Regions from separate parts of the Kitasatospora sp. NPDC097691 genome, predicted to be linked through region 2. Evidence: riboswitches for the same ligand, from Rfam matches in the RefSeq annotation. Region 2 holds a riboswitch; the other holds the start of a gene.

Region 1 (6,948 bases), on a different contig from region 2:
GCCGAGCAGACGCACGAGAGCCTGGTGAAGTACCTGGTCGAGGAGGCGTACGAGCTGGTCGAGGCGATCGAGGAGGGGGACCGGGGGACGCTCCGGGAGGAGCTGGGCGACGTGCTGCTCCAGGTGTTCTTCCACTCCCGGATCGCCGAGGAGCACCCGACCGAGGCGTTCTCGATCGACGACGTGGCGGGGGACATCGTCGAGAAGCTGATGTACCGGCACCCGCACGTCTTCGGGGACGTCGAGGCCGACGGCGCCGCCGAGGTGGAGGCGAACTGGGAGCAGCTGAAGGCCGCGGAGAAGGCGGACCGCGAGTCGGTGCTGGACGGCGTGCCGGCCGGGCTGCCCTCGCTGGCGTACGCGGCGAAGCTGGTGTCGCGGGTGCGCCGGTCCGGCTTCGCGGGGATGCCGGACGAGCCGTACGAGCTGCCGGCCGAGCTGACCGCGGAGTCGGCGGGCCGACTGCTGCTCGCGGTGGCGCAGCGGGCGCACGACGCCGGGGTGGACGTGGACGCGGCGCTGCGCTCGGCCGCGCGCGGTTACCGGGACGCGGTGCGCGCGGCCGAGGGCCTCAAGCCGGACGGGGAGCCCGGCGGGGAGCCGGACGGGGAGTAGGGCGCTCAGGCCGCCGTGGCGGTGCTCTCCACGGGGCGCCGCTGCGGCGGGACGAGTTCGCCGATGGCCTCGCCGACGAGGAAGACGAGTTCGGCGAGTCGTTCCAGGTCGAGGTGGTCGGGCAGGTCGGCGAGGGAGACGATCCGCTCGCCGTCCGGGCCGGCGACGGCGAACAGGTCGATCGGCCCGAGGTGCTTCTCCGCGGTGTCGACGAGGGCGGCGACGTCGCTGGGGCGGCGGATGTCGCCGGAGACGCCGACGACGGGGCAGCCCGGCCGGTCGAGTTCGGCGGCGAGGTCCTCGGCGATGCCGACGTGCTGGTCGGCGATCAGCATTCCGACGGTGCCGGCCGCGGCGAACCGGCGGGCGAGGTCGGCGCCCGACCCGCCGTCCAGTACCGCGATGACGACGACTGACCCGCTGACCCGCATGGTCTGCTCCTCCCTGTGGGCGACACCGCACCGGCGCCCACGCGTACTGCGGAGGATCGTAGGCACGACCTGACCCTCCGCAACAGGGATTACCCCTCAGGTGACCAGGCTCACGCCCGCCGTCCGGCCAAGACCTGTCCAAGAGCTGTCCACGGACCGTCCACGGGTCGTCCACGGAGTGTTGGCGCGCCCGTCGTGCGCCGTTGTCACGGGGGTCGTGAGCCGCCGGCGGAGGGGGAGCGCACCCACCGGATACGGTCGACCCATGCCAGCTCAGCCCGACCCCGCCCGGCCCGCCGCCGCCCCGACCGCCGACCCCGCCCGGCCCGCCGCCGCCCAGCCCGCCGACGCTGCTCCGCAGCTGTTCACCTGGGAGTTCGCCGCCGATCCGTACCCCGCCTACGCCTGGCTGCGCGAGCACGCCCCGGTGCACCGCACCACGCTGCCGAGCGGTGTCGAGGCCTGGCTGGTGACCAGGTACGCGGACGCCCGGCAGGCGCTCGCGGACGCCCGGCTGTCGAAGAACCCGGCGCACCACAGCGAGCAGGCGCACCGCACCGGCCGGGTGGGCATTCCGGGGGAGCGGCAGGCGGACCTGATGACGCACCTGCTGAACATCGACCCGCCGGACCACACCCGGTTGCGCCGGCTGGTGTCGAAGGCGTTCACCCCACGCCGGGTGGCCGAGTTCGAGCCGCGGGTGCAGCAGCTCACCGACCGGCTGATCGACGGCTTCGCGCAGCGCGGCTCGGCGGACCTGATCCACGAGTTCGCCTTCCCGCTCCCCATCTACGCGATCTGCGACATGCTGGGCGTGCCGGCCGAGGACCAGGACGACTTCCGCGACTGGGCCGGGATGATGCTGCGACACACGAAACCGGGACACGGCGGCAGCCAACGCGGCGGCGTGGGACGGGCGGTGAAGCGGATGCGGGCGTACCTGCTGGAGCTGATCCACCGCAAGCGCGCGGACCTCGGGGACGACCTGATCTCGGGCCTGATCCGCGCGAGCGACCACGGTGAGCACCTGACCGAGAACGAGGCCGCGGCGATGGCCTTCATCCTCCTCTTCGCGGGCTTCGAGACGACCGTGAACCTGATCGGCAACGGGACGTACGCGCTGCTGCGCAACCCGGGCCAGCGCCGGCTGCTGCAGGAGTCGGTGGCGCGCGGGGAGAGCGCGCTGCTGGAGACGGGCATCGAGGAACTCCTGCGCTACGACGGGCCGGTGGAGCTGGCGACCTGGCGGTTCGCGACACGGCCGGTGACCATCGGCGGGGTGGACATCCCGGTCGGCGATCCGGTGCTGGTGGTGCTGGCCGCCGCGGACCGCGATCCGGACCGGTTCGCGGACGAGAACACCCTGGACCTGGCCCGGGCGGACAATCCCCACCTGGGGTTCGGGCACGGCATCCACTACTGCATCGGTGCCCCGCTGGCCCGTTTGGAGGGGCGCGCCGCCCTGGCCACGCTGCTTTCCCGGCTGCCCGATCTGCAGCTCGCGGAAAGCCCGGAGAATCTGCGCTGGCGGGGCGGTCTGATCATGCGTGGCCTGCGGGAACTCCCGGTCGAATTCACTCCGGAGAGCCGCTCCCCGCATACGCCTCCGCACGCTCCTTCCGCGCCCCCGGCGAACTGACAAGAGGTGACGAAACGCCGGGAAACGTGCTGACGGAACGTCGCCCGGCAGGCTTCCAACGGGGCGTGAACGCCCATCAATGCGGACATAGTGGCGCCGTTGGTAGGCGATCGGACACGCGCCGTAATTTCTGTGTGATATCTGTGATATGAGCTTGTGATCGGTCTGAAGATCTGTCTACTCTCCCTGGAGTTCGCAGCTGCGGACCTCGTGCGCGGAACGCCGAATCCTGCCCGCCGCGTCACGGGAAACCGACCAGAACCCTGGGCAGGGGCGGGGGAACCAGGTTTGTTGCCGTTCCTCGACGGCTTGGGGTGAAGCCGCCCGAGCGGAATCGTTTCCGCGCACGGCGGCCGGGCCACCTCCCGGTCCGAACCCGACAGCTCACCTCGCAGGCGTGCGGAGAGGGACCTCTTCATGCTGTTCGTTGGAACTGGCCGTCACCGTCGTCGCACCCAGGCCGAGAAGGCCATCGCCGTCGCCGGTGTGGCCGGCGTCGGACTCGCGATGCCGCTCCTCACCGCCACCGGCGCCTCCGCCGCCCCGGTCTCCACCTGGGACTCCGTCGCCCAGTGCGAGAGCGGGGGCAACTGGAGCATCAACACCGGCAACGGCTACTACGGCGGCCTGCAGTTCACCTCCAGCACGTGGAAGGCGTACGGCGGCACGTCGTACGCGGCGCAGGCCAACCAGGCCAGCAAGGCGCAGCAGATCTCGGTCGCCGAGAAGGTGCTCGCCGCGCAGGGCCCCGGCGCCTGGCCGGTCTGCTCCGTCAAGGCCGGTCTGACCAAGGGCGGCGCCCCGGCGTCCGTCGACACCTCCTCGGACGCCAAGCCGCAGTCCGCCCCGCAGCAGCAGACGCCCAAGCGCCAGGCCCAGAAGCCGGCCGAGAAGCCGGTGCAGAAGCCGGTCGAGAAGCCCGTCCAGAAGCAGGCCCCGAAGCACGCCGCGCCCGACCGGGCCGAGAAGCCCGTCGACCAGTCGGCGCAGCAGTACGCCCCCAAGCACGCGGCCCCGCAGGCCGCCCAGCCGGCCCCGGCCGCGCAGACCGGTCACGACTACACCGTCCGCTCCGGCGACACCCTGTCGTCGATCGCCACCGCCCAGGGCGTGTCCGGCGGCTGGCACGCGCTCTACGACGGCAACCGCGGCACGGTCGGCGGTGACCCGGACCTGATCATGCCCGGCCAGGTCCTGCACCTCGGCTGAGCCCGTCCGCACCGGCACCGGTCCGGTGCCCGGGGTGCGCAGAGGGGGGTCGGTCCCACCGGCCCCCTTCGTCCGCATTCGCCCGCTCCGGTGGGACAAGCTGGGACAAGCAGGTGAACTACCGGTGGGTAGTGGGGCCACACGCTGAGACGGGACCGAGGCCGACGTGGCCTGGAGAGCCCGGGCGGTTAGGCTCTGGTCCGTAACGACTCCGCAATCGTCCCGCCGACAGCGTCACCGTCAGCGGGACCCTGCTTCCGCAAGGAGATGCCTCGTGCCGTCCATCGATGTCGTCGTAGCCCGTGAGATCCTCGACTCCCGCGGCAACCCCACGGTCGAGGTCGAGGTCGGCCTCGACGACGGCAGCACGGGTCGTGCCGCTGTCCCGTCGGGTGCCTCCACCGGTGCCTTCGAGGCCCTGGAGCTGCGCGACGGCGACAAGAACCGCTACTTCGGCAAGGGCGTGGAGAAGGCCGTCCTCGCCGTCATCGAGCAGATCGGCCCGGAGCTGGTCGGCTACGACGCCACCGAGCAGCGCCTGATCGACCAGGCCATGCTGGACCTGGACGCCACCCCGGACAAGTCCTCGCTCGGCGCCAACGCCATCCTCGGCGTCTCGCTGGCCGTCGCGCACGCCGCCTCCGAGGCCAGCGACCTGCCGCTGTTCCGCTACCTGGGCGGCCCGAACGCGCACGTCCTGCCGGTCCCGATGATGAACATCCTCAACGGCGGCTCGCACGCGGACTCCAACGTCGACATCCAGGAGTTCATGATCGCCCCGATCGGCGCGGAGTCTTTCTCCGAGGCCGTCCGCTGGGGCGTCGAGGTCTACCACACCCTCAAGGGCGTGCTGAAGGAGCGCGGCCTGTCCACCGGCCTGGGCGACGAGGGCGGCTTCGCGCCGAACCTGGACAGCAACCGCGAGGCCCTGGACCTGATCACCGAGGCCATCCAGAAGGCCGGCTACGTGCCCGGCCGTGACGTCGCGCTGGCCCTGGACGTCGCCGCCTCCGAGTTCTACCAGGACGGCGCCTACCAGTTCGAGGGCAAGGCCCTCACGGCCAACGAGCTCATCGAGTACTACGCCGAGCTGGTCGCCGCCTACCCGCTGGTCTCCATCGAGGACCCGCTGGACGAGTCCGACTGGGAGGGCTGGAAGGCCATGACCGTCAAGCTGGGCGACAAGGTCCAGCTGGTCGGCGACGACCTGTTCGTCACCAACCCGGCCCGCCTGGCCAAGGGCATCGAGACCGGCACCGCCAACGCGCTGCTGGTGAAGGTGAACCAGATCGGCTCGCTGACCGAGACCCTGGACGCCGTCGAGCTCGCCCAGCGCAACGGCTACCGCTGCATGATGTCGCACCGCTCCGGCGAGACCGAGGACGTCACCATCGCCGACCTGGCCGTCGCCACCAACTGCGGCCAGATCAAGACCGGTGCCCCGGCCCGCTCCGAGCGCGTCGCCAAGTACAACCAGCTGCTGCGCATCGAGGAGATCCTCGACGACGCCGCCGAGTACGCCGGCCGCGGCGCCTTCCCGCGCTTCAAGCACGAGGGCTGAGCACCCGCGCCAGCGCCAGCCTGACCGGTGCCCCGCCGTTCACCCCGTAGGGTGGACGGCGGGGCACCGTCGCGACCAGGAGGGGATACGGGAGATGGCAGGCTGGAGGATCCCGGGCTTGGCGGCCCGGCCTCGGTTCACGAGCCGGGCGACCGTCCTCGTCCTGGTGCTGTGCTCGCTGGTGGCGATCCTCGCCTACCCGACGCGGCAGATCATCTCCCAGCGCGCCGAGATCTCCGCCCAGCGGGCGAAGGCCGACCGCGTGCGCCAGCAGGTCGAGCAGCTGCGCCGGGACAGGGCCCGCTGGCAGGACCCGGAGTACGTCAAGGCGCAGGCGCGCGCCCGGCTGCACTACGCGGTGCCGGGGGAGACCCCGTACATCGCGGTGGACCCGGCCGGCCAGGCTTCCGCCAAGCCCTCCTCGTCCGCCGCCGGCGCCCCCGCCACCGGGGTGGCCGCCGGTCAGGCGACGGCCGCCAAGCCCTGGTACACCAGCATCTGGGACTCGGTCGACGCCGCCGACACGGCCGCGCCGGCCCCCGGCACCCCCCTTCCGCTCCCACCGTCCCCCGTTGGAGACACCTCCCCCCATGACCACTGAGAACCACCCCGCCGTCTCCGACGCCGACGTCGCGGCCATCGCCGCCCAGCTCGGCCGGGTGCCGCGCGGCCTGCGCGGTGTGGCGCACCGCTGCCCCTGCGGCAACCCGGACGTCGTGGAGACGGCTCCGCGCCTGCCGGACGGCACGCCGTTCCCGACGCTGTACTACCTGACCTGCCCCAAGGCCGCCTCGCTGATCGGCACCCTGGAGGCGGAAGGCGTCATGAAGGACCAGAGCGCCCGGCTCGCCGAGGACCCGGAGCTGGCCGCCGCCTACCAGAAGGCGCACGAGGACTACATCGCCCGGCGCGACGCGATCGAGGTGCTGGAGGGCTTCCCGAGCGCCGGCGGCATGCCGGACCGGGTGAAGTGCCTGCACGTGCTGGTCGGCCACTCGCTGGCGGCCGGCGAGGGCGTCAACCCGCTCGGCGACGAGGCGATCGGCATGCTGGAGGACTGGTGGGCCAAGGGCCCGTGCGTCTCCCCGGAGGAGGTCCGGGCGGCCGGTGAGCGGGTCGCCCGCAACCGCGCCAAGGACCAGGACCACGAGGCCGTGATCGCCGCCAAGCAGCAGAAGACCGCCCAGCGCGCCGCCAAGAAGCGGGCTGCGCAGGAGCCGGCCGAGGACGGGCCGGCCGAGGACACCGGCGGGCAGCAGGAGTCGCAGTGACCATGACCCGCGTCGCCGCGATCGACTGCGGCACCAACTCGATCCGGCTGCTGGTCGCCGACCTGGACCCGGAGACCGGGGAGATCACCGACCTCGACCGCCGGATGATCGTCAACCGGCTGGGCCAGGGCGTGGACCAGACCGGCCGGCTGCACCCGGACGCGCTGGCCCGCACCTTCGCGGCCTGCCGGGAGTACCAGGAGATCATCTCCGGCTTCGGCG
Region 2 (6,948 bases):
TGACCGCGCCCTGCACCGAGGAGGGCAGGTACTGCGGCCCGCCGGCGGACCCGGCGGCCTCGGGGGCGGCTTCAGCGGAGTTGGCGGAGGCCAACGAGCACCTCTTCCAGGAGGGTTGCGGGCAGGCGTTCGGCCTGCGGGACGGGTGGGAGCACCTGCACGGCGCCGAGGTCCCACAGGTCCCCGACCAGCACCTTGACGACGCCGAGCGGCAGCCCCAGGTGGGCCGCCACCTCGGCGATGGACAGCAGACTGTGGCAGAGCCCGAGGATGCGCCGGTGCTCCCGGTTCAGCAGCACGTGGTCGGGCAGGTCCGGGGGCTCCGGTAACGCGCTGACCAGGCTCTCCAGGGCCAGCTCGGGGCGGGTGGAGCGGCTGCGGCCACCGGTGATGACGTACGGCCGGACCGGCCCGCTCACCGGTGGCCCCCCGCCGCGTGATCGACTCGCGGCGGGCTGGTGAGGTGGGTTCCGATCCGCTCGACGAGCACCTGCATCTGGTAGGCGACCAGGCCGGCGTCCACCGCCTCGCTGGTCACCACGGCCAGGTGCGCTCCGGCCCCGGCGGCGACGATGAAGAGGTAGCCGCCGCCGTACTCGATGATGATCTGGCGGGTGGCGCTGCCCGGTCCGCCGAAGCCCGTCGCGACGCCGCGGGCCAGCGACTGCAGGCCGGAGCAGGCGGCCGCGAGCCGTTCGGCGTCCTCGCGCGCGATGCCCGCGCTGCGGCCGATCTCCAGGCCGTCGTTGGAGACGACGACGGCGTGCTGGACCTGCGGGACGTTGATGATGTCGGCGAGCAGCCAACCGAGATCAGGGGTGGTGGTCATGGAGTTCTCCGGAGCGCTGGGGAAGTCGGGGGGAGTCGGGGGAGCGGGGCGGGAGTGGTCAGGAGGGGCCGGGTGCGTTCTGGGCCTGGGCCCGGGCGGCCGATCGGCCGCTGGCGGTCCCGGCCTGGAACATCGCCATGAACGTCTGCGCGTCCCGGGCCGAGCGGTACGGCGGGGCGGGCGGCGGGGGAGCGGCGTGCTGGGCGGGGCGGTTGGCGCGGTCGCGCCGGTGGCTCCGGCGGGGCAGCGGCGGTGGGGTGTCGCCGCTGGCGGGGGTCCGGCCGGGTGGCGGGGTCTCCAGCAAGGGGTGGCCGGCGGGGGAGGCCGGCCCGGGGTCGGGGCTGAACGCCGGGTCGCCCGGCCCGAAGCCGGGGACGGTGGGCGGCAGCGGCTCGGTGAGCAGCGCGTTCGGCAGCAGGACGACCACGCGGACACCGCCGTACGGGGAGGGTGCCGAGCTGAGGGTGACCCGGAAGCCGTACTGCTCGGCGAGCCGGCCGACCGCGGCCAGTCCCAGCTGCGGGACCTCGCCGAGGCGGGAGACCTCCAGGGTGCTGCCGCCGGCGAGGGCGGCGGCGGCCTTGGCGACGGCCTGCTCGGGCATGCCGACGCCGCCGTCGTCGATCTCGATGACGGCGCCGTTGTGCACCGGCATCAGGGTGACGAACACCTGGGTGCTGGGCGGGGAGTAGCGGGTGGCGTTGTCCAGCAGCTCGGCGATCGCGTGGATCAGCGCCTCGGCCGCGGCGCCGACCACCGCGGTCTCGATCCGGCTGCGGACCACCACCCGCTGGAAGGGCAGGATGCGCGACTGGGCGCCGCGGACGACGTCCTCCAGGGTGACCGGCTCGGGCCAGTGCCGTCCGGCCCGGGCGCCGCACAGCACGGCCAGGGTCTGGGCCAGCCGGGCCTGTTGGGCGGCCGCGTGGTCGGCCTTGAGCAGGCCCTCCAGCAGCGCCGGGTCGTCGTGGGTGCGTTCCATCTCGTCCAGCAGCGCCTGCTGGTCGTGGGCCATCACCAGGATCCGGCGGGCCACGCTGAGGAAGGCCCGCTGGGTGGAGGCGGTGAGCTCCTGCTCGTGCTGGACGGCGGCCAGTTCCGCGCCCCGGCGGGAGAGTTCGGCGGCGAGCTGCTCCTGGAGCCGGGCGAGTTCGTGCTGCAGCCGGTCGGCGCGGCCGCGCTGGGTGACGGACACGGCGTGGTAGCGCGCGGCGGCCACGAGGGCGAGGACGGCGAGCACGCCGGCTGCCGTTACTGACCACTGAGTCATCGTCACGCCGCGAATTCTAGGGTGATGATCCTACGAAGGTGTGAACGGATCTCGCCAAGTGACCGGATCTCGTCAAAATCAAGTCAATCCGCCCGCAATCCGGACTCGTTCGTCCGCGACCGCCCTGCCCGGCAAGCCCCCGGCCCGGTTTCGTCGGGTCGACCGCCACACATCCCCGTCCCGCCCCGTGGCCGATTCCCGTCCCGGGATGTGTGGGGCCGGTGTGCACGGTGTCACGGAAGCGGATCCTCGGGGCCCGGTCGCACCGGACGGCCCAGGGTGACAGAGCCGCCGCACCAGCTGCTGCTGTCGGTCTCATCCCGGCGCTGCTTTCGCCGTTCCCGCCCCGGCCGGCAGACATCAGAAGTCGGCCGGTCCGACTTCCCGCGCGCGCCCTTCTCCCCTTCTCCGTCCCCTTCTCCTCCGCCCCCGCCGGGGCGGCACGAGGGCTCGGCCGGTCCGACTTCTCGTGTTCGTCGGTCGGCCGGGCTCGTGGGCGGCCTGTCAGGCGGGCCAGCTGCGGAGACCGGTGGTGAGGGTGGCGATGAGGCGGTCCTGGGTGATGGTGAGGTCCTCGGCGAGGCGGAAGGCGCCGGCGGTGGTGAGGGAGGCGAAGCCATGGGCGACGGAGCGGACGGTGCGGGCGGCGTGGATCGCCTCGGAGCCGTCGAGTCCGTACTCCCGCAGGACGGCGATGATCACGCCGACGAGTCGCGCGGCCGCCCCGGCGAGGTCGTCGTCGGCCTGGGGGGCCTGGGGGAGGGCGTTGTAGCGGTGCGGGTGTTCGGTGGCGTACGCGTGGTAGGCGCGCAGGACGGCGGCGACGGCGTCGTCCCCGCTGCGGCCGACCGCGGCGTCCGCGAGGCGGTCGGCCAGTTCGCCGGTGACCCGGACCGCGATCAGCCGCCGCAGTTCGGCCAGGCCGCCGCTGACGTGCTTGTACAGCGAGGGGGTGGCGACGCCGGCCCGGGCGGCGACCGCGGCCAGGGTGAGGGCTTCGGTGCCCTGTTCGTCCAGGAGGGCGATGGCGTGGTCGACGACCTGGTCGGGGGTCAGTCCTATGCGGGGCATGGTCTCGGGTCTCTCCGTACGGAAGTCGGGCGGTGGTCGGGCGGTGGTCCGGCGGCGGTCGGGCGGCGTCAGGCGAGTTCGGCGAGGAAGGGCAGCAGGGCGTCTGCGGTGGCATGCGGGTTGTCGGCCATCGGGTAGTGCCCGGACCCTTCGATCATCGCCTTCCGCGCGCCGAGTGCCGCGACCTGCCGGTCGGCGACGAGCTCCGGCTTGGGGAAGTCGGGGTCCTTGCTGCCCATGACCACCAGCGCCGGGCACCGCACGGCGGCCGTCCAGCCGACCGGCGAGGCGTCCCCGGTGACGTAGCCGCGGGTGGCGGTCTTGCGGCCCGGGGTGCGCAGCGCGGCGACCAGCCCGTTCACGTAGGCGTCGAAGTCGGCGGGCTTGGCGCCGGGGAAGGCCATCCGGCGCAGGTAGAAGCCCCAGAAGGCGGGCCAGTGGACGAGCGCGGCGCCCATCAGGCCGAGGACGCCGCGCATCAGGGCGCCGGGCTGCGGGTTCTCGACGAAGGCGTCGATCAGGACGATCCCGGCGACCCGCTCCGGCGCGTCCCCGGCGGCCTTGACGACCGTCGCGCCGGTGTAGGAGTTCCCGGCGAGGACGGCGCGCTCGATGCCGAGGTGGTCGAGCAGGGCGAGGACGTCGTCGGCGATGGCGGCGGGGCTGTAGTCGTCCCAGGTGATGGAGGACTCGCCGAAGCCGCGCAGGTCCATGGTGACGACCCGGTGGCCGGCGGCGACGAGCAGCGGGCGGAGGTGCCGGTACGCGGCGCGGCTGTCGAGCATGCCCGGGAGCAGGACGACGGGGGTGCGGTCGCCCTGCCGGGTGTCGTCGAAGGCGATCCGCCCGCCGGGGAGGGTCAGGTACTGGGTGTCCGGGGTGATGGTGGCGTTCATGGTGGGCCTCCTCGGTCCGCCGCTGCGGGCATCGGCGGTACTGCCGATAGCCATAAAGCTAAGGCTAATAGCCTTAGCCGTCAAGGGCTCGACCGGAGGGGCGGGGACGAGGGGAGAGGAGGGGGTGTGCCTCAGACCCCCTCGACCTTGAACGGATCGTGCTCGCTGAGCAGCTTCTCCAGCCGGGCCTGGTCGACCCGGCTGACGATCTCGTTCGTCTCCTGCCGGTCCCGGATCACCTTCGCCAGGGTGAACGCGGAGCTGACGGTGTAGAGGAGGCCGATCCCGAGGAACGCCCGAGTCCACCCGCCGACCGGCAGGTAGGCGATCCCGACGGCGAGGGTCGTGCCCGAGAGGGCGAAGGAGAGGATGGCCTGGATGTAGTAGGCGGCCGTCGTGCGGTTCTGCATCGGTGCGCTCATGGCGTCAGGATGCGGCCGCCCGGTCGGGCCGCACATGAGTAGGAGTACTCAGATGGGGTGCTCGTGTCGAAGGGTCGTTCGTTGACGTCCGATCACCCGCTCCACGGCCGTCCCGGACGGATGGCTTGGAATCAGAGCGTCCTAGGATTAACGTTTGATAACGCAGCGCGGTCGTCAACGCCGTACCCAGACGGCACCGTGCGCCGTCGCCTAATCCCGCCGGCCGGCCTCCGGGCAGGTCAGGGAGCCGGGGAACCACGTTCCTTGGGGTGAATCGGCGGGGCCCCGGCCCGGCCGTAGGAGACCTTCCTGCTCCGAACCCGTCAGCTAACCCGGTAGGCGCGAAGGAAGGAAAGGAGCGCGCCTCCGTGGCGTCGACGCACACTCCGGCACACCCGGCCGGCCCCGCAGCCGGTACCCAGCTCCTCGACCACCCCGGTGCGGACGGTCCCGAGGCCTTCGGCCCGGAGGCCGAGACCAACCGGCACCGGATGCCGCGTCAGGCCCGCGGCGCCTCCCCGCTGCTCGGCGTCACCGCCGTCGCCGCCACCCTTGGCGCCACCGGCTTCGCCTCGGCCACCCCGGCCGCCGCGCCCGCCATCGAGGCCCCGGACGAGACGCCGGTCGCCCTCTCCGCCGACCCCGGCCTCGCGCTCGCCGCCCGCATCCAGCAGCAGGCCGACGGCCAGCGCACCGCCGCCGAGGAGACCGCCCGGCTGCAGGCCGCGCAGGAGGCCGAGGCCAAGGCCGCCGCCAAGGAAGCCGAGGCCAAGCGCGCCGCCGACGAGGCGGAGGCCAAGCGGGCCGCCGCCCTCACCCTCCCGGTGAAGGACTACCGGCTCTCCGCCCACTACGGCCAGAGCGCCCGCTACTGGGCCAACCTGCACACCGGCCTGGACTTCGCCGCCGACACCGGCACCCCGGTCTACGCGCTCGGCCAGGGCACCATCACCTCGGCCGGCTGGTCCGGCTCGTACGGCTACCGGATCGTCGAGACCCTGCCCGACGGCACCGAGATCTGGTACTGCCACCTCTCCTCGATCATCAAGGGCTCCGGCACGGTCACCTCCGGCCAGCAGATCGGCAAGGTCGGCGCGACCGGCAACGTCACCGGCCCGCACCTGCACCTGGAGGTCCGCCCCGGCGGCGGCGCCCCGGTCGACCCGGAGCCCTGGCTCCAGCAGCACGGCCTCAACCCGTAACGGACACCCGGGAGCCCGTGACGGACACCTGAGAGCCCGTGACGGACACCCGGGAGCCCGTGACGGACACCCGAGAGCCCCCGGTCGCACGCGGCCGGGGGCTCTCGGTTTCCGCGGGCGCCTACTCCTCGGCGGGCAGCTGCGTCAGGTAGGCGTCGATCTCCTCCTGGCCCGGCTCCGGCGCCAGCTCCGGGAACTCCGCCACCAGCAGCCGCGGCAGCCCGGGCACCGTCCACTCCCCGAACAGGTCGAGCGCCGCATCGACCGCCGCGTCCTCGAAGTGCCCGAAGTCCCCGGTCAGTTCGTCCGGCATCGGCCGCCCGAGCGCGGTCAGCTCGGCCAGGTTGCGGTAGCTGCGCCGCATCAGGCCCTGCTCCAGCAGCCGCCGGGCGCCGTCCGTGGCCATGCCGACGGACAGCACCCGGCCCGGTCCCCAGCCCTGCTCGTCCGGCTCGTCCAGCCAGCCGGCCGGCACCAGGGCCTCGTACGCGGCCAGCCGCTCCTCCTCCGCGAGCCCGCCGAAGCCGGTCAGCCAGTCCCGCACCGCCGACCCGTCCGCGACGTCCACCCCGTGCGCGTGCAGCAGCAGCGCGTACAGCCGGGGCCAGGTCACCAGGTCGGCGCGGCGCAGCAGCCCGGCCGCGACCTCGCCCTGCCACTCGGCCTCCGCGTGCAGCCGCTCCTGACGCTTGGCGTTGAGCCGCCGGGCCGCCCGCTGGTGGTCGATCAGCAGCCGGACCGCCTCGCCGTACGCGAGCGGGTCCTCCTCGGGTTCGGGTTGGACGTACAGGTGGAGGCGCTCGTACAGCAGGTGCTCCACCGCGTCGGAGGTCAGTTCGGGCCAGCCGTCGTGCATCCTGCTCTCGCCCAGCTCCAGCAGCGCCAGCACCGCGTGCAGCGGCCCCTCGGCCACCGGCGTGCGGCCCTGCTCGGCCGCCCAGGCGAGCAGGTCGGCGGCCCTGGTGCGCGGGGCGAGCCGCAGGTCTTCGTCGTTCATAGTCCGAACGGTAGCCGCCGGGGGCGGGTAGGGTCGGCAGCCATGGTCCCCGTTCGACTCACCGGCCCCCGGCTGGCCATCCGCGAGTACCACCACACCGAGGGCGACGTGGACGCGTTGCACGCGCTGTTCGGCGACCCGGAGGTCACCCGGCACCTGCCGTTCGAGCCGCACGACCGCGAGACCTGCGCCGACCAGATCGAGCTCTACCTGGACGAGGCGATGGCCGAGCAGCGGGACACCTACCGGCTCGCCGTCACC

The links. Region 2 has a riboswitch for cyclic di-AMP ahead of ABTY56_RS32850 (M23 family metallopeptidase). Riboswitches for the same ligand answer to the same signal wherever they lie in the genome.
Region 1: it holds a riboswitch for cyclic di-AMP, as region 2 does, so the genes downstream of both, ABTY56_RS16505 (transglycosylase family protein) here and ABTY56_RS32850 (M23 family metallopeptidase) in region 2, are expected to answer to the same signal.

Annotation. Positions count from the first base shown of each region.
Region 1 covers NZ_JBEORY010000020.1:5,367-12,314, reverse strand. The annotation lists gene ABTY56_RS16520 (nucleoside triphosphate pyrophosphohydrolase) at 1-615, shown strand, start outside; gene ABTY56_RS16515 (SDR family NAD(P)-dependent oxidoreductase) at 621-1,046, opposite strand; gene ABTY56_RS16510 (cytochrome P450 family protein) at 1,312-2,685, shown strand; cyclic di-AMP (ydaO/yuaA leader) riboswitch at 2,929-3,097, shown strand; gene ABTY56_RS16505 (transglycosylase family protein) at 3,103-3,894, shown strand; gene eno (phosphopyruvate hydratase) at 4,169-5,455, shown strand; gene ABTY56_RS16495 (FtsB family cell division protein) at 5,574-6,056, shown strand; partial or broken gene ABTY56_RS16490 (DUF501 domain-containing protein) at 6,028-6,543, shown strand; gene ABTY56_RS16485 (Ppx/GppA phosphatase family protein) at 6,729-6,948, shown strand, end outside.
Region 2 covers NZ_JBEORY010000067.1:24,948-31,895, reverse strand. The annotation lists gene ABTY56_RS32885 (GTP-binding protein) at 1-28, opposite strand, end outside; gene ABTY56_RS32880 (DUF742 domain-containing protein) at 72-419, opposite strand; gene ABTY56_RS32875 (roadblock/LC7 domain-containing protein) at 416-829, opposite strand; gene ABTY56_RS32870 (ATP-binding protein) at 888-2,099, opposite strand; gene ABTY56_RS32865 (TetR/AcrR family transcriptional regulator) at 2,604-3,170, opposite strand; gene ABTY56_RS32860 (alpha/beta fold hydrolase) at 3,239-4,066, opposite strand; gene ABTY56_RS32855 (YiaA/YiaB family inner membrane protein) at 4,198-4,488, opposite strand; cyclic di-AMP (ydaO/yuaA leader) riboswitch at 4,686-4,844, shown strand; gene ABTY56_RS32850 (M23 family metallopeptidase) at 4,857-5,690, shown strand; gene ABTY56_RS32845 (hypothetical protein) at 5,812-6,687, opposite strand; gene ABTY56_RS32840 (GNAT family N-acetyltransferase) at 6,730-6,948, shown strand, end outside.